DNA from 3 places in the Bacillus sp. Hm123 genome. Region 1 is predicted to be linked to each of the others. Evidence: riboswitches for the same ligand, from Rfam matches in the RefSeq annotation. Region 1 holds a riboswitch; each other region holds the start of a gene.
The links. A riboswitch is a leader RNA that binds a small molecule or an ion and turns the genes downstream of it on or off. The one in region 1 is predicted to bind cyclic di-GMP.
Positions count from the first base shown of each region.

Region 2: it holds a riboswitch for cyclic di-GMP, as region 1 does, so the genes downstream of both, ACSVDJ_RS02930 (ATP-grasp domain-containing protein) here and ACSVDJ_RS08085 (sensor domain-containing diguanylate cyclase) in region 1, are expected to answer to the same signal.
Region 3: it holds a riboswitch for cyclic di-GMP, as region 1 does, so the genes downstream of both, ACSVDJ_RS05565 (amidase) here and ACSVDJ_RS08085 (sensor domain-containing diguanylate cyclase) in region 1, are expected to answer to the same signal.

Region 1 is NZ_CM200277.1:1,575,300-1,583,085, forward strand. It holds gene ACSVDJ_RS08075 (ATP-dependent helicase) at 1-724, shown strand, start outside; partial or broken gene ACSVDJ_RS08080 (anti sigma factor C-terminal domain-containing protein) at 842-1,186, shown strand; cyclic di-GMP riboswitch class I at 1,414-1,498, shown strand; gene ACSVDJ_RS08085 (sensor domain-containing diguanylate cyclase) at 1,618-2,586, shown strand; gene ACSVDJ_RS08090 (DUF3900 domain-containing protein) at 2,738-3,808, opposite strand; gene pdxR (MocR-like pyridoxine biosynthesis transcription factor PdxR) at 3,824-5,239, opposite strand; gene ytvI (sporulation integral membrane protein YtvI) at 5,447-6,478, shown strand; gene ACSVDJ_RS08105 (metal ABC transporter solute-binding protein, Zn/Mn family) at 6,762-7,694, shown strand; gene ACSVDJ_RS08110 (metal ABC transporter ATP-binding protein) at 7,714-7,786, shown strand, end outside.
Region 2 is NZ_CM200277.1:524,700-532,485, forward strand. It holds gene ACSVDJ_RS02920 (DUF2252 domain-containing protein) at 1-1,127, shown strand, start outside; gene ACSVDJ_RS02925 (2-thiouracil desulfurase family protein) at 1,124-1,570, shown strand; cyclic di-GMP riboswitch class I at 1,843-1,928, shown strand; gene ACSVDJ_RS02930 (ATP-grasp domain-containing protein) at 1,984-3,156, shown strand; gene ACSVDJ_RS02935 (methyl-accepting chemotaxis protein) at 3,182-4,867, shown strand; gene nadE (NAD(+) synthase) at 5,001-5,825, shown strand; gene ACSVDJ_RS02945 (alanine/glycine:cation symporter family protein) at 6,288-7,667, shown strand; gene ACSVDJ_RS02950 (M20/M25/M40 family metallo-hydrolase) at 7,711-7,786, shown strand, end outside.
Region 3 is NZ_CM200277.1:1,057,098-1,064,883, forward strand. It holds gene ACSVDJ_RS05555 (3-hydroxyacyl-CoA dehydrogenase) at 1-684, shown strand, start outside; gene ACSVDJ_RS05560 (transcriptional regulator AbrB family protein) at 859-1,137, shown strand; cyclic di-GMP riboswitch class I at 1,212-1,298, shown strand; gene ACSVDJ_RS05565 (amidase) at 1,345-2,247, shown strand; gene ACSVDJ_RS05570 (YjcZ family sporulation protein) at 2,412-2,507, opposite strand; gene ACSVDJ_RS05575 (YtzC family protein) at 2,692-2,955, opposite strand; gene ACSVDJ_RS05580 (small, acid-soluble spore protein L) at 3,070-3,204, shown strand; gene ACSVDJ_RS05585 (biotin transporter BioY) at 3,347-3,901, shown strand; gene ACSVDJ_RS05590 (MurR/RpiR family transcriptional regulator) at 4,068-4,913, shown strand; gene ACSVDJ_RS05595 (M20 peptidase aminoacylase family protein) at 4,936-6,066, shown strand; gene ACSVDJ_RS05600 (GNAT family N-acetyltransferase) at 6,072-6,902, shown strand; gene menC (o-succinylbenzoate synthase) at 6,904-7,786, shown strand, end outside.

The DNA of each region.
Region 1 (7,786 bases):
GCAAATGAGCGGCATGCCGCCATTGCATGCGATCCGTGTGATTAGAGATCGGTTAGGTTATGAGAAAGCATTGGAGAAGACGTGTGAACAACTGGGTTTTCGTAAGGAATATTTATTTGGTATTTTGAACACACTTGAAGAAATTGCCGACACGTTAGAAACGATGGAGGAGTTTGCAGGGCGGCTCAAGCATTTAGCATCTGTTCTAAAAACGGCTAAAACAAGAAAAGGGCAAAATGCCGTCACTTTTTCGACGTTTCACAGTGCGAAGGGGCTAGAATTTGAACATGTGTATATGATTGATGTAGTGGAAGGCGTGATTCCATCCTCTGATGACGACAAAAGAGGGGCAGAAGAGAAAATGGAAGAGGCCACTCGCCTGTTTTACGTCGGAATGACACGAGCAAAACGCCATTTAGAGCTGATTCATTATAGAGTGCGTGATGGGAAAAGGACAATCGAATCTCGTTTCGTCACGGACGTTAAAAAAATAATCAGTCCGAAAGAGGAAAAATCTCATGAGAAAGCGCTCGTGCAAAACCCGAATGCAATCCGAAGCAGAAGTGACTTAGCAGTAGGAAAATTGGTGAAGCATCGAGTGTTTGGGAATGGGGAAATTGTTCAACTTACCGAAGAGATGATTGAAATTCAGTTTCGAGAAGGGGTTAAAAAGCTGGCTGTGGCTACTTGTTTAGAGATGGGCTTATTAGAGAAAGTTAAATAAATCAATCAAAACCGCTCAAAGTGAAGAAGCTTTAGAGCGGTTTTGATTTTGGTGCTTTTTATTATGTGTAGCAATAATAAAGGGATTCACCTCGGGAAGCGAATCGTTAATTTTTTTCATTTAAACATTGTATGGTTGTATATGGCATCCCCAATTGTAGACGAAAGTAAGGGATCTTCTGGCATGCCGATTTATGGATTTGATCCGTCTGATTCGCCAAAAGAAGCGTACGATAGCTTCATTGATGCACTTAAACAATATGATGCAAATGGTAATCACCAAGCAATCCAGGAGTTTTTCAAATTAAATAAAAATAAACAGTTTGATGAAGTGAAAATTTTAGGAGTCATGCTGACTGGCCAAACCTAAAATTTCAAAGCTTTAGAAAATCAAGATTTTATTCGAGGTGCTTCTGTAGGAGCTACTGCACCAATCGTCCCTTATATTAAACCGGAGAAATAATAAGCAAGGGGCCGTCCAAAAAATAGTGACGTTATATTCAATAGCATGCGTTGGTAGAGAAGATAGAAGCTTTTCTCGCCAGCGCATTTTGTTTTAGAATGTATTTAATACGTAAGGTATCATTTATTATGTTATTATTCCTAGGTATATTGACATGGTTTCATTAGATATGTATAATTTTAAATAGAATACAATAAATTTTTATATTTAAAATGTTCGAAAAATAAAAATGGTAAAGGCAAACTCATCGAAAGGTGAAGGCGCAAAACTATAGGGGCTAAAGTCGTGAGATTATGTCAGCCAGTTGCCGATTTATCTTGATCAACAGTAGGCTAATTGGTATAAAATAGCCTATTTTTTATGGGGACAAAGTTAAAATGGTATCTTTATAAAAGTAGATGAGGTCGCTCATAATAAAAGGGGAATTGCTAATGGGGTTTATTCACTTTTTGCTAGGTTTCATTTTAGGAATTATAGTTTTCAGAATATACTTAATATCCAAAAAGAGGAGTCGGAAAGCAGAATTTGAAAATAAAAATCGGATATTTCAATTAGTGGAAAATTCAAAGGATGTTATTTATTACTACGAAGTAAAGCCAGAGTTCAAACATAGGTATACAAGTCCTTCGGTTGAATATTTTTTAGGAGAAGGAACGTTAGAGGCGCTCAACAATAGTTCACAAACACCTTTTGAAATGATTCATCCAGATGATTATGAAATTATGCTTAACAAAGTAAGCAGTAACATTGATTACAGTAAACCAATCATTCAACGACTTAAAGATAGGCAAGGGAATTATAAATGGTTTGAAGAGTATACGACGCCTATTTATGAAAATGGTGAATTAATAGCAGTTCAGGGAATTATGAGGAATATCGACGACAAAATAAAATTACAACAAAGTCTGGAATATAGAATTACTCATGATGCTTTGACTAATATTTATAATCGAGAATTTTTTGAACAGAGTATGGAGAAGTATAATAGACATATAGATGCATCTGTCGGTATGCTCTTATGTGATTTGGACGATTTGAAATATTTGAATGATCATTATGGTCATAAAAAAGGTGATATTTTACTTCAAGAATTTGCTAAACTATTAAATCAATATTTTTCAGGAAATGCGATTGTTTCAAGGATTGGTGGAGATGAATTTGTTATCATTATCATAAATACAGGTAAAACATACGTAGAATCCTTGTGTGAAAAACTTTCTGAAGAAATTAGCGAGTATAATAGAAACAGTGAGGACTTAAAGATCAATATGTCAATGGGATATGCTTTTAATAAGCATTCCATAGGAAGAATGGAAAGTCTATTTGCTGAAGCTGATAAAAAGATGTATCAAAATAAAAGAGAGAAGAAGGGCCAACATTTAATGCAAGTGAGTCGATGACGACAGAAAGTTTGGGTCATACCAGTATCATCATCTTAAAGTATGTTAAAAAATTCGACATGGACTGTTTGTCCGTGTCGAATTTTCGTTTGATGTTGATCATTAGAGGTAGTAGGAGAGCACATTAATCAAGATAATTATATACTTGTACTTACTCTCTCCCATTCTTCCGTTCAATCTTCTCAATCACCTCATGCAGTTCATCCGGCTTATGAAACTCAATCGGCGAAAAGCCTTTTTCAAACACAATCGAGTCCGCTTCCATTAATAAAACATAACGGTCGCCTAGTTTAGCTAAGTGGACCGACTCACCGAAGTCAGAAAGCATAGCGTTAACGCTCATATGATCGAGCTTCATCTTCAGCTCTAGTTCAGGCGTATGCTCAACCATGCGAGCGGAGGCTTCGACAACTTCATCGGTCGTAAAGCGTTCTTGCAGTTCTCGCTTCGGACTGTCTGCCCATACTTCCATCGCTTCTTCAAATTGTTGAAATTCTGGGCTTTCTTCTTCTAGTTCTTCAATTGTGTATTCTCGTACCATATCAATGACTTGGGTCTTGACGATTTCCGGCATCGATTGTTCGTAGCCGACGTATTTTAAGAAGTCCTCGAAATAGCGAGCGTGGGAGGCTTGGTGAATTTTTAGTTCGCCTTCTTCAACGATGCCTTCTTCGGGCATGTATGGGTATTGGATCGACTTCATGTTTTTCGTTGTGATCGCTAGTTCGACATGTTGGATGAGCGAAGAAGCGTCCGTAATGGTCGCTACTTTTGGCTCGAAGTCGCATTTTAATAGGAAGACGAAGGCGTCATCAAAGTATTTTTTAATCTGCGCTTTAGCGACGATGAATACGCCGCCTCTAACGGCGCTTGTTTGTGTATAGAGTGTAGCGAATTGCTCGCTTGCTTCTTGGAATTCTAGTACCGAGTAGGCAGCACGTGCTTTGGCGAACAAGTTGTAGTTCGGATTAGACGTTAAATCATGTCCGGGTTCAGCGGTGAAGTAACCGATTTTTGTTGGGACTTGTTCAGCTTTCGGGTGCCGGTCGGCCTTTCGTTTAGCAATCTTGGTGAATTCACCATCTAAGAAGTCTTTGAGTGGATTGTTTTCGTACTCTTCTTCACCGAGCGTTTGATAATGCTGGGCACGTTTCACAGCATCGTCACCTTTGCCGTCCACATGAACGACAAAGAACGATAAATAATTGATTGTAAAATCCAATGAACATCACCTTTTTTAACTATTTTCTAACATAATTTCTCGTAATTGTTTGATGCCTTTTTCAAAATCCTTCATCGACGCGTAGCCGTAAGAGAGGCGGATAGCCTGAGTTGATTCTTCTGTATAAATAGTGCCGGGATTTAACAGAATACCTTGTTGGTAGGCTTTTGTATATAGCTCTTTGTATGGGATTTTCACTTTTAATTTGAGCCATATTAAGAAGCCGCCTGATGGTACGTCCCATTCTGCAAGGTCAGACATATATTGATCAAGAATATGCAAGGTTGTTGCTCGGCGCTCCTTTAGTTGTTCGCGTACGAAAGATAGGTGGGTTTCGTAAAGGCCGCTTGAAATCCATTCCGCTGCTACTCTTTGAGACAAGGAACTTGAACCATAGTCGGTTTGCTGTTTAATTTCAGCTAATCGATCAATGACTTGTTCTGACCCTGCAATCCAGCCGATGCGAAGGCCTGGACTTAATGTTTTGGACAGGCTACCTAAATAAAGCACATGACCATATGGATCTAATGATTTTAATGAAGGAGGTGGGGGGGTGTCAATCCAAAGCTCCCGATAAATATCATCTTCAATCACAGGTAATCGCAATTGTTCGCACACATCGAGTAATTCTTTTCGCCGTTGTTCGGTCATTAGAGTTCCCGTCGGATTGTGAAAGCAAGGAATCGTGTAAACAATGGATCGTTCGCTTTCGTAATGCTTTTTAATGGCTGCTGCATGTAGCCCTTCCCGATCCATCGGTAATCCACATAGCTTCATTCCAGCTGATTGAAATACTTGCAGGGAATACAAATAGGAAGGCTTCTCTAATAAAATAGTTGACCCTCTATGTAAGAGCCCAGCTGAAATCAATTGCAGTCCTTGTAAGGCACCGGATACAATTAAAATAGAGGACGGAGACACTTCCGTTCCTTGTCGACTCATATATTCGCTAATGGCTTCTCTTAAAGGTAAAAATCCTTTCGGTTCCTCGTAACCAAATGGTTCTAAATTATCTGCAAGTCGCATCATCACTTGTTGCATATGATCAGTAGGGAAGATGTCTTGTGCGAGTTCGCCTTTGCTTAGTTGAATAAAATGATCTTCGTTTTCAGTTGCTCCTTCTACACTAGAAGATGAGTGAGCTTTCAACCAGTTAGAAGCGGTGGTTTCATTCCAATCAGCAGGGGGAGAGGTAGCGAGTAACGTCCAAGTGTTATTGACCACAATCGTTCCTTTGCCCATTACCCCTTCTAGTAGCCCGTCTGCTTTTAGTTCTTCAAGAGCTGTGACAATTGTGCTGCGGTTGACACCGAATAGTTCAGCTAATTTGCGTTGACTCGGGATTTTGCTGCCAATTGGCCATTCGCCATTAAAAATATTTCTTTTTATGTAATTAATTACCTTTTCGTATTTTGCTTGATTTTGCATCATTGCTTATTTTCTACTCCCTATATTCATGCTTTGCCTATTATCGTTTATTATTATTATAAACGATAAATAGCAACGGTTCATGTGAAAAAGAAAAAGGTGTGATGAGATTTCGTAATTTAACGAAAATAAAGTGACTTTATTGGCGAGAATAGTTTATTATAGTAGTTAGAATTTTCGAGTCATGAAAGAAGGGCAGTTGATGTTTTTTTGTTAAAGAAATGGATTTTACCTGTAGCGATTTTACTAATTATTATATTTTTGATCCCATATTCGCTACCTTTTATACTTGCCTTAGTGACTGCTATTTTATTAGAGAACTCTGTAAAATGGTTTATAACGCGATTTAGATGGCAACGGTTTAGAGCGGTTCTTGTGACTTTTATTTTGTACCTAGTATTTATCGCTCTATTTGTATGGTTTGTTGTCAATCTCGTGATCGATCAAATCGTGACGTTAGCGCAAAAAGGGCCGTCATTTGTGACGAACTTCTATAAGGAATCATTGATTCAGTTCGTGGATCAGTTCCAGCATTATTTTAAGTCGTTACCACCAGATGTGATTCGCTCCTTTGAACAAACACTTGAAAACTCAATTGATTCTGTGACTCAAATGGCTCAATCGATACTCGAATGGTTATTTAGCTTAGCAACCGCTATACCGGGATTTTTAATAGAGTTTTTAGTATATTTAATCGCCGTCTTTTTGTTCAGTCTTGAACTCTCTCGATTGAAAGTAAAAACGGATCGGCATTTAAAGGACGCAACAAAAGAGAAACTATATTTAATTACTGGTCAATTAAATAAAGCAGGGATTGGCTTTATTAAAGCGCAAATTTTCTTAAGTGCGATTACTTTTTTCATGGCGTTTATCGGCTTATCTATTTTACAAGTACCGTATGCCGTGTTACTTTCGATATTAATCGTTTTCGTTGACGTGTTACCGATTTTAGGAACAGGGTCGGTACTTGTTCCATGGGCGATCATTTCCTTTTTCCAAGACAAACAATTTCTTGGCATTGGGCTCATTCTTTTGTTTATTGTAATTACAGTTGTGCGCCGCATTATAGAGCCGAAAGTCTTTTCATCCAACATGGGAATTTCTCCATTGGCCGCTTTAATTAGTTTATTTGTCGGCTTTAAAATATTAGGGTTTATCGGCTTATTCGTTGGGCCAGCGATCGTCATTGTTTACGATACGCTACGAGAAGCGGGCATTTTGAAAAGTAGATGGAAAATTTAACAGTGTCAGCCTTCTAATAGAGGGCTGATTTTTTTATTGGAAACGAGTGTAATAAATGTTGTGTTGATACAGTAGTATGTAACAAAATATGAAAAAGAATGAAAATCATTCTTGACTAAAGTTTCTCTATGTTATATTTTTTGTATATAGGCAACTTAATTAGTTCTGGGCATAAAACATTTCTTATGTTCATACATAGCATAGAAAAGGAAAGGAGTTTTTTTAGGTTAAAAGTTGCGTTTGGGCAAAAAAATAGCATAGAACAAAAAGGGAGGATCATAAAATGAAAAAAATGTATGTCATGTTTACACTTATACTAGCGATGATGTTAACGGCTTGTTCGTCATCTAATAGTGAAGGGGCAGCAAAAGAGGAGAAGGATCAATTAGTGGTCACGACAACGATTGCTCAAATTGGTGATATCGTTAAAAATGTAGGTGGAGAGCATGTGAAAGTGGAAAGCTTAATGGGACCAGGAACAGACCCCCATCTATACAAAGCGACTCAAGGAGACATTGCAAAGTTAAGTAAAGCAGATATCATTTTTTATAATGGCCTACATTTAGAAGGAAAAATGAATGATATATTTGAAAAAATGAGAAAAGAAAAGCCAACATATGCCGTTGCAGAAAATATTCCAGAGGAAAAATTACAAGCGGATAGTGAAGATAAAACGATTGTTGACCCTCATGTGTGGTTCAATGCTCAACTTTGGAAGTATGCGGTTGAAGAAGTAGAAGCTGGATTAATCGAACAAGATCCAGCTCATAAAGAAGACTATGAAAAAAATGCTAAAGAATATATTGCGATGCTTGAAGAATTAGATGCTTATGGAAAAGAGCAAGTTCAAACGATTCCAGAAGAAAGTCGAGTATTAGTCACGGCTCATGATGCGTTCGGTTATTTCGGTACTGCCTATGGTTTTGAAGTAATGGGCTTACAAGGGTTAAGCACAGATTCAGAATACGGACTAAGAGATGTTCAAGCATTAGTAGATACTCTCGTTCAAAAGAATATTAAAGCTGTTTTTATTGAAAGTTCGATTTCAGATCGCTCCATTAATGCGGTAGTAGAAGGGGCAAAGAAGAAAGGGCATGAAGTACAGATTGGCGGGGAATTATTTTCAGATGCTATGGGAGAAGAGGGGACACCTGAAAGTACGTATGAAGGAATGTTTAAGCATAACATCGATACCGTTGTATCTTCATTAAAATAAACAAGCAGGAGGTAGTAACATGAATCCGTTAAAAGTAGATAATCTGACGGTTGCTTATCAAAAGAAGCCCGTTTTGAAAGAGGTAAGCTTTA
Region 2 (7,786 bases), 1.1 Mb from region 1:
CGAGCCATTGGTTCCCATATCATACGCCGCAAGATCGGCCGACGTGGATTCAAGGGGACTTGCATTTTGAAAATTTTGGTGCGTTTCATAATGAAAAAGGCAAGCTCGTATTCGATATTAATGATTTCGATGAAGGCTATTTAGGCTCTTATTTATATGATGTATTACGCATGTCCGTTAGCATCGCCCTCGTTTGTCGCGAGTTAGGATATGGGGTCGATGAGCAAATTGATGTGATCGAGGCCTATTTGCAGGCGTATCATAAACAAATGGTTCGCTTCCGAGATCGCAAGGATTTACCGGAATCCTTTTTCGTGACGAAGAAAAAAGCCGATGGGGCGATTCGTAAGCTATTGAAAAAGTTAGAAAAAAGAAGTGAGGCGCATTTATTAAGTAAAGTGACGACTTATTTTCAAGAGGAGCGCCAATTTGCTGAGTCGGATGAAATTCAGCCATTAAGTGACGAAGAGCAAGCAGTCATTGAGCAAGTTTGGTCTCAATATTTGGAGACGGTTGAGAAATTGGAAGATGAAACGAAATATGAAATTAAAGATGTTGCGTTTAAGCATGGGTCAGGGACAGCATCGATTGGATTAGATCGCTTTTATATATTAGTAGAAGGTGGACAACAGCAAGGAGATTTAGATGACTTGGTGTTAGAAATGAAAGAAGTGCGTCTGCCGATTCCAGCTTATTTCATGCCTTATAACGAAACATTTTGGGAAGCTTTCCCTCATCAAGGGAAGCGTGTGATTATGACGCAGCGAGCAATGCACCATCAAGCTGATCCACATTTAGGCTACGCAACGATTGATGGGCGTGATTTTTATGTGCGCGAGCGCTCTCCTTATAAAAAGAAATTAAAGCTTGAAGCGATCAAAAGCTTAGAGGATATGATGGAGACAGTGGAGCAAATGGGAGCGATTACGGCAAAAGTTCATGCGCGCGCGGATGCTGATATTAATGAAGGCATCTTGTCGTACCATAGCGAAGAGGAAATTTTAACAGCCATTGGTGAAGATGCGGATGAGTTTGTTCATTATATTTCGCATTGGGCATTCTCTTATGCGAATCAAGTCGAGAGAGATTATGAATACTTTATGGAACATCTGGAGGGTTCGCGATGATTTTAGTTAGTTCTTGTTTAGCAGGAGAAGCGGTCAGATACGATGGGGCACATTGTTTACATCAGCCACTAAAAAAGCTGCTTGAAGAAGGCAAAGCGGTGATGGCTTGTCCAGAAGTAATGGGAGGACTGTCTATTCCGAGAGAGCCTGCTGAAATCATCGGAGGAGATGGCGAGGATGTTCTCACTGGTCAAGCGAAAGTCGTGACTCAATCAGGAACAGATGTTACCGAGGAATTTATTAACGGTGCTTATCGAATGCTGGAAAAAGCACAAGAAGTCGGTGCCACTGTCGTCGTGTTAAAGGAAAACAGCCCTTCATGTGGCAGTCACATGATTTACAATGGTGAATTTGCTGGAAAGAAGATCGCAGGTGAGGGCGTAACAGCTGCCTTATTGAAACAACATGGCTTTCATGTGGTTTCTGAAATGAATACAATATGATAAACAGCAGCGCCCTTCTGTTTAGGAGGACGCTGCTTTTATTGAGTGTATCAGTGCTCCAGATCTAACTTATTCTTTTCTATTATTTTTAAAGGAGCTTTCCTAAGGTAACTATGAAATTTGTCGAAAAGTTATTGTATTAAAAGTCGGAAAAATAAAATAATTATCAATCGTTGCCGAATTAGTAAATAGTATGGAATTAATGATTCTTAAGAAGTATAATAATGAAGATGATTCTCATTAAACTGAGGAATATTGCACTATGACTATCTCCCTCATAAGGGCAAACCTATTGAAAGATAGGGACGCAAAGCTACGGGTCTAAAGTGGGGAAAGCTATGATAGCCGGGCCGCCAAATAGCATGCTAGTTTACTGGTTTTACATCAATGAAAATATTTGAGGAGGGCAATTTATGATTATTTTAGACAAGCCATATGTTTCGCACTTACTTTCATCTTCTATTAAGGAGCTTCAAATCCCCGTCATTAAAGTAAATGACGTCGAGATTCCAAACGAAGCCGAACTGTCTTTAACGAAAAAGGAGCTATTTTTACAGGAATTCTCAAGCTCAGAAACTCCGATTCTCTTTAATTCAGAAAATGGTTTATTCTTGTTGAATGAATACTTATCTGATCATCCGCTGACGTCTCTTGCTGCGACGTTAAAAAACAAAGCTGAATTTAGAAGGACACTCACATCCCATTTTCCTGAATTTTTCTTCCGTGAACTTTCTTTTGCTGAATTAGATACACTCGATATCAATACACTTCCATTTCCGATCATTATTAAGCCAGTTGTGGGTTATTCTAGCATCGGTGTGTATCGCATTGACCAAAAGGAAGATTTTATTGATACAATCAACAAACTGAAGACGGATATGTCGATGGCTGGCAGTACCTATCCTAAGGAAGTGATCGATAGTCAAACGCTGATTATTGAGGAACTGATTGAAGGGGATGAGTATGCGATTGATGCCTACTATACGGAAGAAGGCAAGCCTGTTGTTCTCAACCTTTTTAAACGGATGTTCAGTCACGAGAAGGATATGAGCGATCGAATTTATTTCACAAGTAAGCAAGTGTTGAAAGAGGCGCTACGAAAAGTAGAGACATTTCTTGAAAATATTGGTCCAATCTTTGAGTTGCGATCTGCGCCTATACATATTGAAATACGTATGAACAGTCAAGGAGTCATTGTACCGATCGAAGCCAATCCACTACGGTTTGCTGGCATTGGGACGACAGAGCTTGGTGTTTATGCTTATGGTGTTAACGTATATGAACATTATTTCAAACAACTAGTGCCTGATTGGGAAAGCATTATGAATGAGATGGACGATTCTATTTATAGCTTTTGCTGTGCTGAAGTGGATGCTTCCATCGATTGCAAAGCAATTGCAGCGGTCGACCATGCAGCATTTAAGGGGAACTTTGAGGAAATTTTAGAATATCGTCCGATGGCATTTAATGAATATTCTACGTTTGCAGTAGTTTTCCATAAGGCACCTGACTTTGAAGAGAACAAACGGATTCTTCAGTTAGATTTAAATGATTTTCTTACAATGAAAGAACATCAATTAGTTTAGTTGCTGAGGAGAAAGGAATGTTATAATGTTTAAATTCCCAAAAACGATCAATGGAAAAATAATGTCGGGTATATTAATTCCGATTATTTTATTAAGCGTTATCTTCAGTTCAGTACTGTTTATAACGTCTGAGTACATTATTGAGAAGCATCTTGTTCCTGCATTTGAAGAAGGGTTAACGACGAAAATGCACCAATTTAATGGTCTCTTTGATGCAGAAATGGTGAACGAAGCGAAAACAGATCGCAAAGTATATGCACAACTGTTAGACAAAGCGAATAGTTTCCAAAAAGCGTTTGACTTAGAAAATGTGTATATTATGAGTAAGGTAGACGGTGAGGAAGTTATTTTATTACTTGGGAATGCCGATGAGCACTTAACTCCGCTCGCCTTTACCGAAGATCAAGTGAAAGCTTTGACGACAACAGATGTAGTTACAAGCGATTTTTATCAAGATGAGTATGGCACGCATAAATCTACCTTTTTACAAATTGAAGGCACGGATTCTGTGCTTGGGTTAGATGAAGATGCCGATTTCATTAGTGATTTAGAGAATAATTTAATGATCATATGTATCGGTTTGTCGGTTCTTTTTAGTGTTGTTAGTTACTTCGTTTCTCGTTTTATTTCAAGGAAGATTTCGAAACCGATCAACGAGTTGGTAGGTTTCACAGAGCTAGTTGCTAGCGGGGATTTAACGAAGGAAATTTCGATTAAAAGTAATGATGAAACTGGACAATTAGCTACTAGCTTTAGTCAAATGCAGCGACAATTAAAGGATACACTTCAACATGTGGCGTCTACATCGGATCATGTCGTATCATCTTCAGACGATTTATCTCAAAGTGTTGGGCAAGTGACGGAGGTCATTAATCACATTTCTACGACGATTCAAGAAGTGGCTGCCAATAGCGATACGGTGACGAGTGGTGCGATACAAAATCAAGCGGCGATACAGGAAATTTCAGAGGGTATTTTAGATATTTCTAAATCGACGGTAAATGTGACAGACGAAACGTTAGAAGCGTCCACAGAAGCAGAGCAAGGAAACAAAGTTATTCAAGAGGCGGTTGAAGGGATAGAGGCTATTAATACATCAGCGAAATCCTCTATGGAAGTAACACAACAGATGAATCAACGCTCCAATGAAGTCGGAAACATTACACAAATGATTACGAATATTTCTGATCAAATTAATTTGCTCGCTTTAAATGCAGCGATTGAAGCCGCACGTGCAGGAGAATATGGAAAAGGCTTTGCTGTTGTGGCAGAAGAGATTCGCCACTTAGCGGAGCAATCGGCTACTTCAGCAAGTGAAATTTCTAAGTTAATTAATGAAATGCAAGCGGACTCGAACGAATCAGTGTTATCGATTTCTAAAGTCGTAGAAGAGATTGATAAAGAAACGGTAGCGATCCGTCATGCCGGAGATACTTTCCAAAAAATCTCTTTATTAATTAACAACATCACTGGAAAGATGCAGTCTGTGGCGGCAACGGTTGAAGAAATCTCAGCTGGCTCGGAACAAGTGTTAACAACAACGAATATGACAGTTCAATCATTAGAAGAAACATCAGGCTACACGCAAACGGTGGCTGCTTCGATGGAAGAACAGTCTGCTTCGATGGAAGAAATGCTCGGAACGGCTAACCAACTGCTTGAGATGGCTGAACATTTAAAAGGACAAATTTCACATTTTAAAATTAAATAAAGTCAAAGGGTCAGCATTTCATTGGAGAAACGAGAAAATGCTGGCTCTTTTTTCATTTGCCGAAAAGATTCAAGCGGTAAGAAACGTGGTATGATAGTTATAATAGAGTCAAAATAGAGGAGGATGGGTTAGGATGGATTTGCAAAAGCAAATAATAGAAGAGTTACAAGTTCAACCAACGATCGATCCGCAAGAAGAAATTCGTAAAAGTGTTGATTTTATGAAAGCTTATTTAAGAAAGCACTCTTTTCTAGATGGGTTTGTTCTAGGTATTTCTGGCGGGCAGGATTCGACGCTTGCTGGTAAGCTTGCACAAATGGCAGTGAGCGAATTGAGAAGGGAAACGGGCTCGGATAAATATGTATTTCATGCTGTTCGGCTCCCATACGGTGTACAACGCGACGAGAGTGAATGCCAAGATGCTCTTGCTTTCATTAAGCCGGATAAAGTCTATGGTGTGAATATTAAGCCGGCTGTTGATGCAAGCGAAGCCACACTGAATAAAATAGGTGTTGAGCTAAGTGATTTTGCTAAGGGAAATGAAAAAGCAAGAGAACGAATGAAGGTACAGTATAGTATTGCAGCTATGAAAAACTGTGTCGTGATTGGGACGGATCATGCAGCAGAAGCGGTTACTGGATTTTACACGAAATATGGGGATGGAGGAGCAGATATTGTGCCTCTATATCGCTTAAATAAGCGTCAAGGGCAATTAATGTTAAAGGAACTTCAATGTCCAGAGCATCTATACTTGAAAGTGCCGACTGCTGACTTAGAAGAAGATCGTCCACAGCTACCAGATGAAGTGGCTCTTGGTGTGACATATGAAGAGGTTGATGACTATTTAGAAGGTAAATCTGTGCCTGATGTAGCGAGAAAACGAATTGAACAATTGTATATGAATTCTCAGCATAAACGGCATATGCCGATTACAATTTTTGATGATTTTTGGAAGTGAACATGAGCGCCCTTGTTAGTGAGGGTGCTCATTTTATTTTCGTTAATAGTAAATAAATTCTAAATATTAAGCAAGTATTTTTTGCGCCAAAAATTAAAGCATTTATAATTTTCGCAAAAAATATAGACTATTTTTTTAAAATTTGTTAGAATTCTAACTAATTAATTCGTTTTCGTAATATTACGAAATAGATTCATATTAACTATTTTTGTATGATTATTCATTAGAGGTAATGAAAGCGATATCATTTTGGTTAGGAATAACTTCTTTATCCCGCATTAACGGGCTGTAAGACTCCCACCTCAACAGGGCAGCAAAAGCGCAGACGTGTAGTGGGAGATCAACAGCCCGTAAAAGCCCGATTGGTTCAACTAACAATCAGTGGGGGATGAAGAAAAACCCCACTGATTGAAGTTTCACTTTATCATAATAATGAACAAAACATCTTAAGGGGGACACAATATGGAGAAGTTTGAGCAAATGATTTCTGAGATCACAGGCTGGATTTGGGGAATGCCGATGATCTTACTATTGTTAGGCGGAGGGGTATTTTTAACTATTCGTATCGGTTTCTTCCAATTCCGTTATTTCCCACATATAATGAAGGAAACATTCGGTAAAATCTTTTCGAAAGATGATGCACCAGGATCGGTAACGCCGTTTCAGGCTACGACTTCTGCGTTAGCATCCACAATAGGAGCAGCCAACATTGTCGGTGTACCAGTGGCCATTGCTTTAGGGGGACCAGGAGCGATCTTCTGGATGTGGTTAGTTGCTATGATTGGGATGGGTTCTAAATATGCGGAAGTAGTTCTTGGGGTTAAATATCGTACGAAAAATGAAGAAGGTGAATGGACAGGCGGTCCGATGCACTATATTGAAAAAGGGCTTGGTTGGAAGCCGGTTGCTAGCTTTTTCGCTTTCTTCCTTATGTTAGAGATTGTAGCAAGTACAATGGTTCAATCGAACTCATTATCGCAAACGGTTGAATCTTCTTTTAATATCCCACCAATTGTAACAGCACTAATTGTCGTAGTATTAGTAGGGCTTGTTACACTAGGAGGAATTCAACGTATTGGTTCTGTCACTGAAAAGTTTATTCCGTTAATGGTTATTATCTACTTAGTAAGCGCTATCATCGTTTTAGCTTTTAATGTGTCGGAAATTCCAGCGGCTTTTGCTTTAATCTTTAAATCTGCGTTTACACCTATTTCTGCAGCGGGAGGATTTGCCGGAGCAGGAGTGGCTGCGGCTATTCGTTGGGGGCTTGCTCGTGGGATTTACTCGAATGAAGCGGGGATGGGAACAGCTCCGATTGCTCATGCGGCAGCGAAAACGGATCATCCAGCTAAACAAGGTTTGTGGGGGATTTTTGAAGTTGTCATTGATACTCTTGTTGTTTGTACGATGACGGCTTTGCTTGTATTAACGTCTGGGGCTTGGAAAGAAGTAACGGCAGATAAAGCATCTACAATGGTTGTTGAAGCATTATCAACAGTAATGGGAAGCGGTATAGCTGGAACATTAATCTCTATTTGTTTATTCTTTTTCGTCTTATCTACAGTTGTCGTTATCGTATTTTACGGAGAGAAGCAGGCAGAATACTTATTTGGTCTTCGATTTGCAAAGGTAATGAGATTCGTTTATTTAGCAGCTATTGTCGTAGGAGCAGTTGGTGGTTTACAGTTTATCTGGCAATTCCTTGACTTAATGCTAGCGATGATTATTTTACCGAACGTCATTGCTCTTCTATTCTTGAGTGGAGAAGTGAAAGAATTGACTCAAGATTATATAAAAAATTATATTGATCAAGGAAAAGCGAATAAGAAACATACAGCATAATGTATTTTACTAGTTTTTATAAACAACAGAGAGGAATAGAGACATGTATAGAGAATTAAAAAACTTAAGTTTACAGGATCAGGTGGAGAAGTTAACGAGAACATTGGTAGCAATTCCGA
Region 3 (7,786 bases), 520 kb from region 1:
GGAAAGGCTGTTATTTTGGATATGAATGAAGCGAATGGGGCCGCTCTTGTGGAACAGCTTGGACATGAACATGTTATTTTCGTCAAAACAGATGTAACGAATGAGACAGAGGTTACACATGCTCTAGATCAAGGGATTAAAGCGTTTGGCACAATTAATGTAGTCGTTAATTGCGCTGGAATTGGTACGCCGAAGAAAGTGCTGTCGAAAGGGAAGGCGGCTAGTTTAAGTGCCTACAATCAAGTGATTCAAGTGAATCTTGTCGGTACATTTAATGTTATTCGTTTAGCTGCAGCGCGCATGGTCACAAATGATGCAAATGAAAAAGGAGAGCGAGGAGTCATCATTTCCACCGCATCCGTGGCGGCGTTTGAAGGTCAAATTGGTCAAGCGGCTTATAGTGCCTCGAAAGGTGGTGTCGTCGCGATGACATTACCAATCGCTAGAGAGTTAGCAAAGGATGGCATTCGAGTGATGGCAATTGCACCAGGGTTATTTGAAACACCGATGTTTAACACGTTACCAGAAGCAGCGCGGGTAGCACTTGGGGCGATGACGCCATTTCCATCACGACTTGGTAGGCCACAAGAATATGCTCAATTAGTGCAGGCGATCGTGGAAAATTCGATGTTAAACGGAGAGGTGATTCGCCTAGATGGAGCGATTCGTATGCAGCCGAAATAAAAATAGCAGAGTTTTATGAAGGAGCTGACATCCATCATTATCGTCAGCTTCTTTTCTTTTGAAAATAAGTTTACAATTAGTAAATTTTCTTTTATATTAATTTCTTTTTATTTACATTTGTAGTAGAAAATATGATATAATTTTCTTAATGAATGTAAAAGGGGGGGGACGAAAATGAAGTCGACTGGGATTGTACGGAAAGTAGATCAGTTGGGTAGAATTGTTGTTCCGAAAGAATTGCGGAAAAATTTGTCGATCGATATAAAGGATGCTATGGAAATTTTTGTGGATGAGGATAAAATCATTTTAAGAAAGTATAAGGCAGAACAGGCTTGTATCATTACAGGTGAAGTGACAGCTGAAAATATCAGTCTATTTGATGGGAAAATCCATTTAAGCCCAAATGGGGTAGAACTGTTAAAGAAAGAATTACAACAAATTGGTGACAATTGATAGCAGGATGAAACATTTACCTCATGGATTTTCGCTATATCGATAAACAATCTCTTATATATGCCGATATAAAGGGTGTAAAAAGGCAAACTTGATGAAAATCAAGGACGCAAAGCTACGGACCTAAGCAGCTTTCGCTGTATGGCCGCCGGGCCGCCATTCTCCTTTTTGAAGTGAGATGGCAACTTCGATGAGGAGATGTTCAGCATGATGGTATTAAGAAAGCTTGTATTCGTATGTATCGCTGTATTACTGTTAGAAAGCGCGGGTTTAGCTATGTTCAAGCAAAATGTGGTGGCAAACGAACAACCGATACGAAAAGCAACATGGCTATGGCATACGAAAGAGATTGTATCTAATAAAGATCAGTTATTAGACTTTATGCAACAAAACCAAGTAACAGATGTCTATTTGCAAATCAATAAGGACATTTCTGTAAGTGCTTACAAAATATTCATTAAACAAGCAAGTGCAAATGATATAAAGGTACATGCACTCGATGGTTCATCATCATGGGTATCTAGTAAAGGACTTGCCTCTCAAGAAAAATTTTTTGCTTGGGTACAGGACTATCAGCTCCAGGCCGCATCTGAAGAACAATTTTCAGGAATTCATTTAGATGTGGAACCTTATTTATATACAGGCTGGAAAAAGCGATATCAACAAACAGTTCAATCTTATCAATCATTACTGATGAAAGCCAATCAATCAGCTCAACAGTTAGGTTTACCGCTCGCTGCAGGTATTCCGTTTTGGTTTGATAAACGATTTTATAATAATCAATTTGGAAAAGGGAAGCTATCTGATTGGGTGATCGCTCATACAGATTCTGTGACAATTATGGCTTACCGTGATCAAGCGTTAGGTTCAAACGGGATCATTAAGTTGGCTCAAAATGAAATCAACTATGCAGCAGCGATGAACAAGAAAGTATCTATCGGTGTAGAAACACTAGCTTCAGGAGAGGGAGAATTTATCACTTTCTATGAAGAAGGACAAGCAGCGATGTGGGAGCAATTACAACTCGTACAGAATTCCTATGAAAAGCTATCCAGCTTTGATGGATTTTCGATTCATTACCTACAAAGCTGGATGAAGTTAAAACAATAAATTTACAAAAAAACGCGGCCAATCAAGCCGTGTTTTTTTGTATGCTGTTTACTTTCCGCAAAACAAGGCTAAACTTCCCTAGTCGAAGAAGCTTAGCACTTATTGAGAAAGCCATTGTGAACGACGAAGAAAAAATGAAGAATTTGTAAAAAGGGATGATCTGCTTAGTATACGAAAGAAGCACCAATGATAATTAACAAAATGAACAAAACGACGATTAAAGCAAAGCCGCCGCCGCCGTATCCGTAACCTTGACCCATGTCTTCACCTCCTTATTGAGGGGGAATAATACATAGTATGAAACACGGGCAAAAATGTTTAGACTTTTACAGCTTGTCTATTGAGAGAATGGGGGTTTTATTTGGTGGAAAAGTATGTAGTCAGATGCAAGTTAGAGGAAAATAAAAAATCCTCCCCTCTACAATAAAGAGGGAAGTGATTGATTTAATGATCAAGCAAAATCATTTCATTTTGCTTCTGTTGAATTTGTAACTTCATTCGTCTTAGCTGTTCTTTTTGCTGAGAATTGGCACTATGACTTAACTTATCAAGGTTGTTAAGGGTCTGTTCGAGCGTAAGCTGTGCTTGGCTATACTCGACATCATTGTCATGTTCTTGAGTGGAAGCCTCTTTATATTGCTGTTCGGCAAATTCAAGAGCGCCTTTGCATTGCTCGATAAAATGTTCTACCGCTTGTCTTGTTGCCACATGAATCATCTCCTCACTCGGAAATTGATGAAATTCATCCTCTATAGCTTTTCCGCTTTTCGTTTGGATTATCAATGGATTTTTTGCAAATAGTATAAGCAGGAGGTGTTTCTCATGGGTAAAAGTAAAAACCGGGGCAACCCAGTAAGCGGTGTAACTCCTCAAGGATACTCTGGTGGAGGCAAAGGAGACACAAGCCCGAAATCTCGCTTAGAAAATATCGCTAAACATAGTAATACGAAAAGATAACAGGAAGAGAGGGTGTCATGCTGAGACACCCTCTAATTTTCATTGTACAAATCACTAATGTAAACTTGTTTATTAAACTAGTTTACATTAGTGATCCCCCATTGTAAAATAAAGTTACTTTCATTGACAGAGGGGGATATGAATGAAAACGAGGGATATTACATACGTTGCTTTATTCGCTGCGGTGATGGGAGCGTTAGGTTTAATTCCGCCGATTCCATTGTCATTTACGCCAGTTCCGATTACGTTGCAAACGATGGGAGTTCTTCTCGCTGGGGGAATTTTAGGTGCGAGGCTTGGATTTTTTAGCATCGTGACATTCTTATTGCTAGTCGCAGCTGGTGTTCCACTTTTGACAGGTGGGCGTGGGGGATTAAGTGTATTCGTGGGGCCGAGCGCCGGTTATTTATTCGGTTATGCGATCACGGCTTTTGCGGTCGGCTATCTGATTTCACGTTTTGAGACAACTACATTCAAGAATATTTTGTTTGTAAACTTAACGGTAGGTATGTTTATGCTCTACCTGTTTGGCATTCCCGTTCAATCGTTTGTGATGGACATTCCGTTAGTAGAGACGATAAAAGTTAGTCTTGTTTTCATTCCAGGAGATGTATTGAAAGCAACATTTGCTTCCTACTTAGTTTATAAGTTGCGGAAGTCACCCGTTATTTCCAGACAATTAGTAAAGGTTAGCTGAGGCACTTAATGTGTCTCTTTTTTATTTTTTGAGTTTTGAGCAATTGAATATTCAGAAAAAATATTGATTATCTATAATGAATGTGATAACTTATTACTCAATTATGAAGTTTAAACTTCTTTAATTAAATAAATGTAGCTTAAACTTCATATAAGGAGAATTTAATATGGAGATATTTAGTGAAATAAAAGAGAAGTATTCACAGTTATCTAAGGGGCAGCAAAAAGTTGGTGAATATTTGCTGAAGAATCCAGAAGAAGTTGCATTGCAACCGGCAAACCAAATTGGTCATCGCATCGGTGTGAGTGAAACGACCGTCATCCGTTTTTGTTATTCATTAGGGTTAAGTGGATATTCACAGTTGCAAGCAATGGTTCGGGAGCATCTCATTCATCAGAAAAGCCACTTAAATAATTACTATTCTTCCAAAAAAGCGATGGCTCGACAACCGCATTTATACGCACAGGTGATGGAAAACGATGCGGAGAATATTAGAAAAATGCAAGCTAATATTCGAGAAGCGGATATTGAGCAAGCGGTGATCAAAATCATGGAAGCGAATAAAGTATATATAACAGGAATGCGAACGGCTTTCGCACCAGCTCAATGGTTTTCCTTAGTGTTAGGGCTAGCGCGAGATGACGTTTATTTATATCAGCCGGCTATGGATGATTTAATGGCTATGCTTCAGCAAGTGAATAAACAATCTGTGTTTATTGCTATTACATTTCATCGCTACGTAAAGGAAACGGTGAAGTTAGCTGAAATGGCGAAAGAGCAAGGAGCATTTGTTATCAGTATGACCGATTCGGAACTAGCTCCTATTGCACAATGTAGTGATATTACCTTCGTGATTGGAGAAGGGAAAGATACCATTTTAGATGTGTTTCCTCCGCTTTTTTCATTGCTAAATGCACTAATAGCGAGTATTTCTGTTCAATATGATGGATCAATAAAGGAACGGCAAGAAAGGTATGAACGGCTCAGTTCCGATTATTTATTTTTTAAATAGAGAAGAGAAAGGAAGTCTTGTTGTGAAAAAACAACTAGAGGATTTAAAACCGACTATTCAGCAACTATATCAACATTTGCATACTCACCCTGAAATTAGTTGGGAAGAGGTAGAAACGACAAAATATTTAGCTGATCTATTAAGGAGTTACGGATTCCAGCCACAAACATTTGATGATTGCACTGGGCTAGTAGTGGAAGTAGGGGAAGGAGAAGTCGCCGTTGGACTGCGCTGCGATATCGATGCCTTATGGCAGGAGGTTGATGGGGTCTTTACTTCTAATCATTCTTGCGGGCACGATGCTCATATGACGATGGCTGTTGGAGCACTATTGCTGTTGAAAAAGTTGTCCTATCAACCGAAAGGAAAATTAGTTGTAATTTTTCAACCAGCTGAGGAACAAGGAACTGGTGCATTAAAAATGATTGAAAAAGGTGTAGTTGATGAATTGGATTATTTGTATGGTGTTCATGTAAGACCTATTCAAGAATTGTCGCATAGACAGGCCTCTTCAGGTATTCGACACGGAGCATCTAAATTTATTGCAGGTGAAATTATCGGGGAAGATGCCCATGCGGCAAGGCCTCATCTTGGAAAAAATGCGATTGAGATTGGTGCTGATTTAGTCCAATCTTTAAGTCAAATTCATATGGACCCAGCTATTCCTTCTTCCGTTAAAATGACTAAGTTTCAAAGTGGGGGAGAATCGAGCAATATTATTCCGGGAACAGCTTCTTTCTCGTTAGATCTTCGGGCACAAACGAATGAAGCCATGAATGAATTAACGGAGAAAGTCGCTCAAGTATGTAAAGGATTAGAGATCCTGCATCATGCGACGATTGCCATTGAAACGAAATCTACGACAGCGGCAGCCGTCATCTCAGAAGAAGCATCTGACCTTATGGGCAAAGCCATTAGCAAAGTGCTGGGCCATGAGAAGATGGTTGCTCCCATCGTGACGACTGGGGGAGAGGATTTTCATTTTTATACGTTAAAAAATCCAAAGTTAAAGGCAACGATGCTAGGTCTTGGCTGTGACTTACAACCAGGGCTGCATCACCCTAAGATGACGTTTAATGAAGAAGCCATCTATTCAGGCATCGAAATATTAGCTGAAACGATCATGAGTACATTTCAACAACAGGAAGGATGAGGAGTATGACGAAAGATTATATAATTCGGTCATTCCAAGATCGCAGTGATTTTGAAAAAATGCAGGAGTTAGAGCAAAAAGTTTGGGGAAGTGAACCGATTCCGATCCCACAAACATTAACGGTTCATCAAAATGGCGGTTTATTAATGGGGGCTTTTGCAGGAGAGCGGTTAATTGGTTTCAGTTATGGCTTCCCTGGTTTTTCTAACGGTCACACGTACTTATGCTCGCATATGTTAGCGATTGATCCTGACTACCAAAAAACAGGCATTGGCAAGGTATTAAAGGAAGCGCAAAAACAAGAAGCAATTCATTTAGGCTATGATTTATTAACATGGACATTTGACCCGTTAGAAAGTGTGAATGCTTATTTGAATTTGACGAAATTAAAGGCGATCTGTAATACATATAAAGTGAATTGTTACGGAGAGATGAAGGATGGATTAAATAAGGGCCTCCCTACGGATCGCTTGAAAGTGGATTGGTGGATTCAAAGTTCCTATGTAAATGGAGAGCAAACATTTACTGATGAGCAAGCAACAGTACTTGCCGACTATGAAGTAACACCAGCAGGTTTTCCGAAAATCTCGTTGATTCATTCTGGAGATGTAAGCAGTAAAGGCAGTGTGCTCGTTCCTATCACGAAAAGTTTTCAGGAGATTAAAGTGAAAGATCAGGATTTAGCGATGGATTGGCGGATGAACATACGTGATATGTTCACACGCCTGTTTGCTGAAGGGTATGCTGTTGTCCAATTGATTCAGCGACCTGATGAGCCTGTGCATTATTATTTATTTGTCAAAAAGGATGCAATAAATTTAGAGAAGGAAGGATAAAATGAACATTCAAGAAGTTGTGTTACGACATTTGAAAATGGAATTGAAGTTTCCTTTTACGACTAGCTTTGGCACGATCCAAATGAGAGAATTTATTTTAGTTGAAGTAAAGGATGCAGAAGGAAGATCGGGTTGGGGAGAGTCCGTCGCTTTTATGTCGCCTTTATATAGTGAAGAGACACTTCAAACGAACTGGCATATGCTAGAAGATTTTCTTATTCCGATGTTAAAAGGAAAAGAAATTTCTCACCCAGATGAACTAACGGAATTATTTGCTTCCATTCGAAAAAATAATATGGCCAAAGCAGCTATTGAAGGCGCTGTTTGGGATCTATATGCGAAGAGACAAAACCTGCCTTTATACAAATGCCTCGGTGGGGAACGAACGTCGATTGAGGTTGGGGTCAGTATTGGTATTCAAGACACCATTGAAGAGCTGCTTGCGCTTGTTAAACAGCATGTAGAGGAAGGTTATAAACGAATTAAAGTGAAGATTAAGCCGGGTTGGGATGTCGATGTAATTCGAGAAATCCGCCGTATTTATCCGGATATCGCTTTAATGGCTGATGCTAACTCTGCTTATCGATTAGAAGATTTGGAACTATTAAAGCAGCTAGACGAATTTAACTTAATGATGATTGAACAACCGTTAGCATCGGATGATATCGTTGACCACGCAACGGTTCAAAAAGAATTAAGCACGCCGATTTGTTTAGATGAAAGCATCCATTCTTGTGAAGATGCACGTAAAGCTATTCAACTAGGAAGCTGCAAAATTATTAATATTAAAGTCGGCCGAGTGGGCGGTTTAACCGAATCGAAAAAGATTCATGATTTATGTAAAGAGAAGGGAATCGATGTTTGGTGTGGCGGAATGCTTGAAG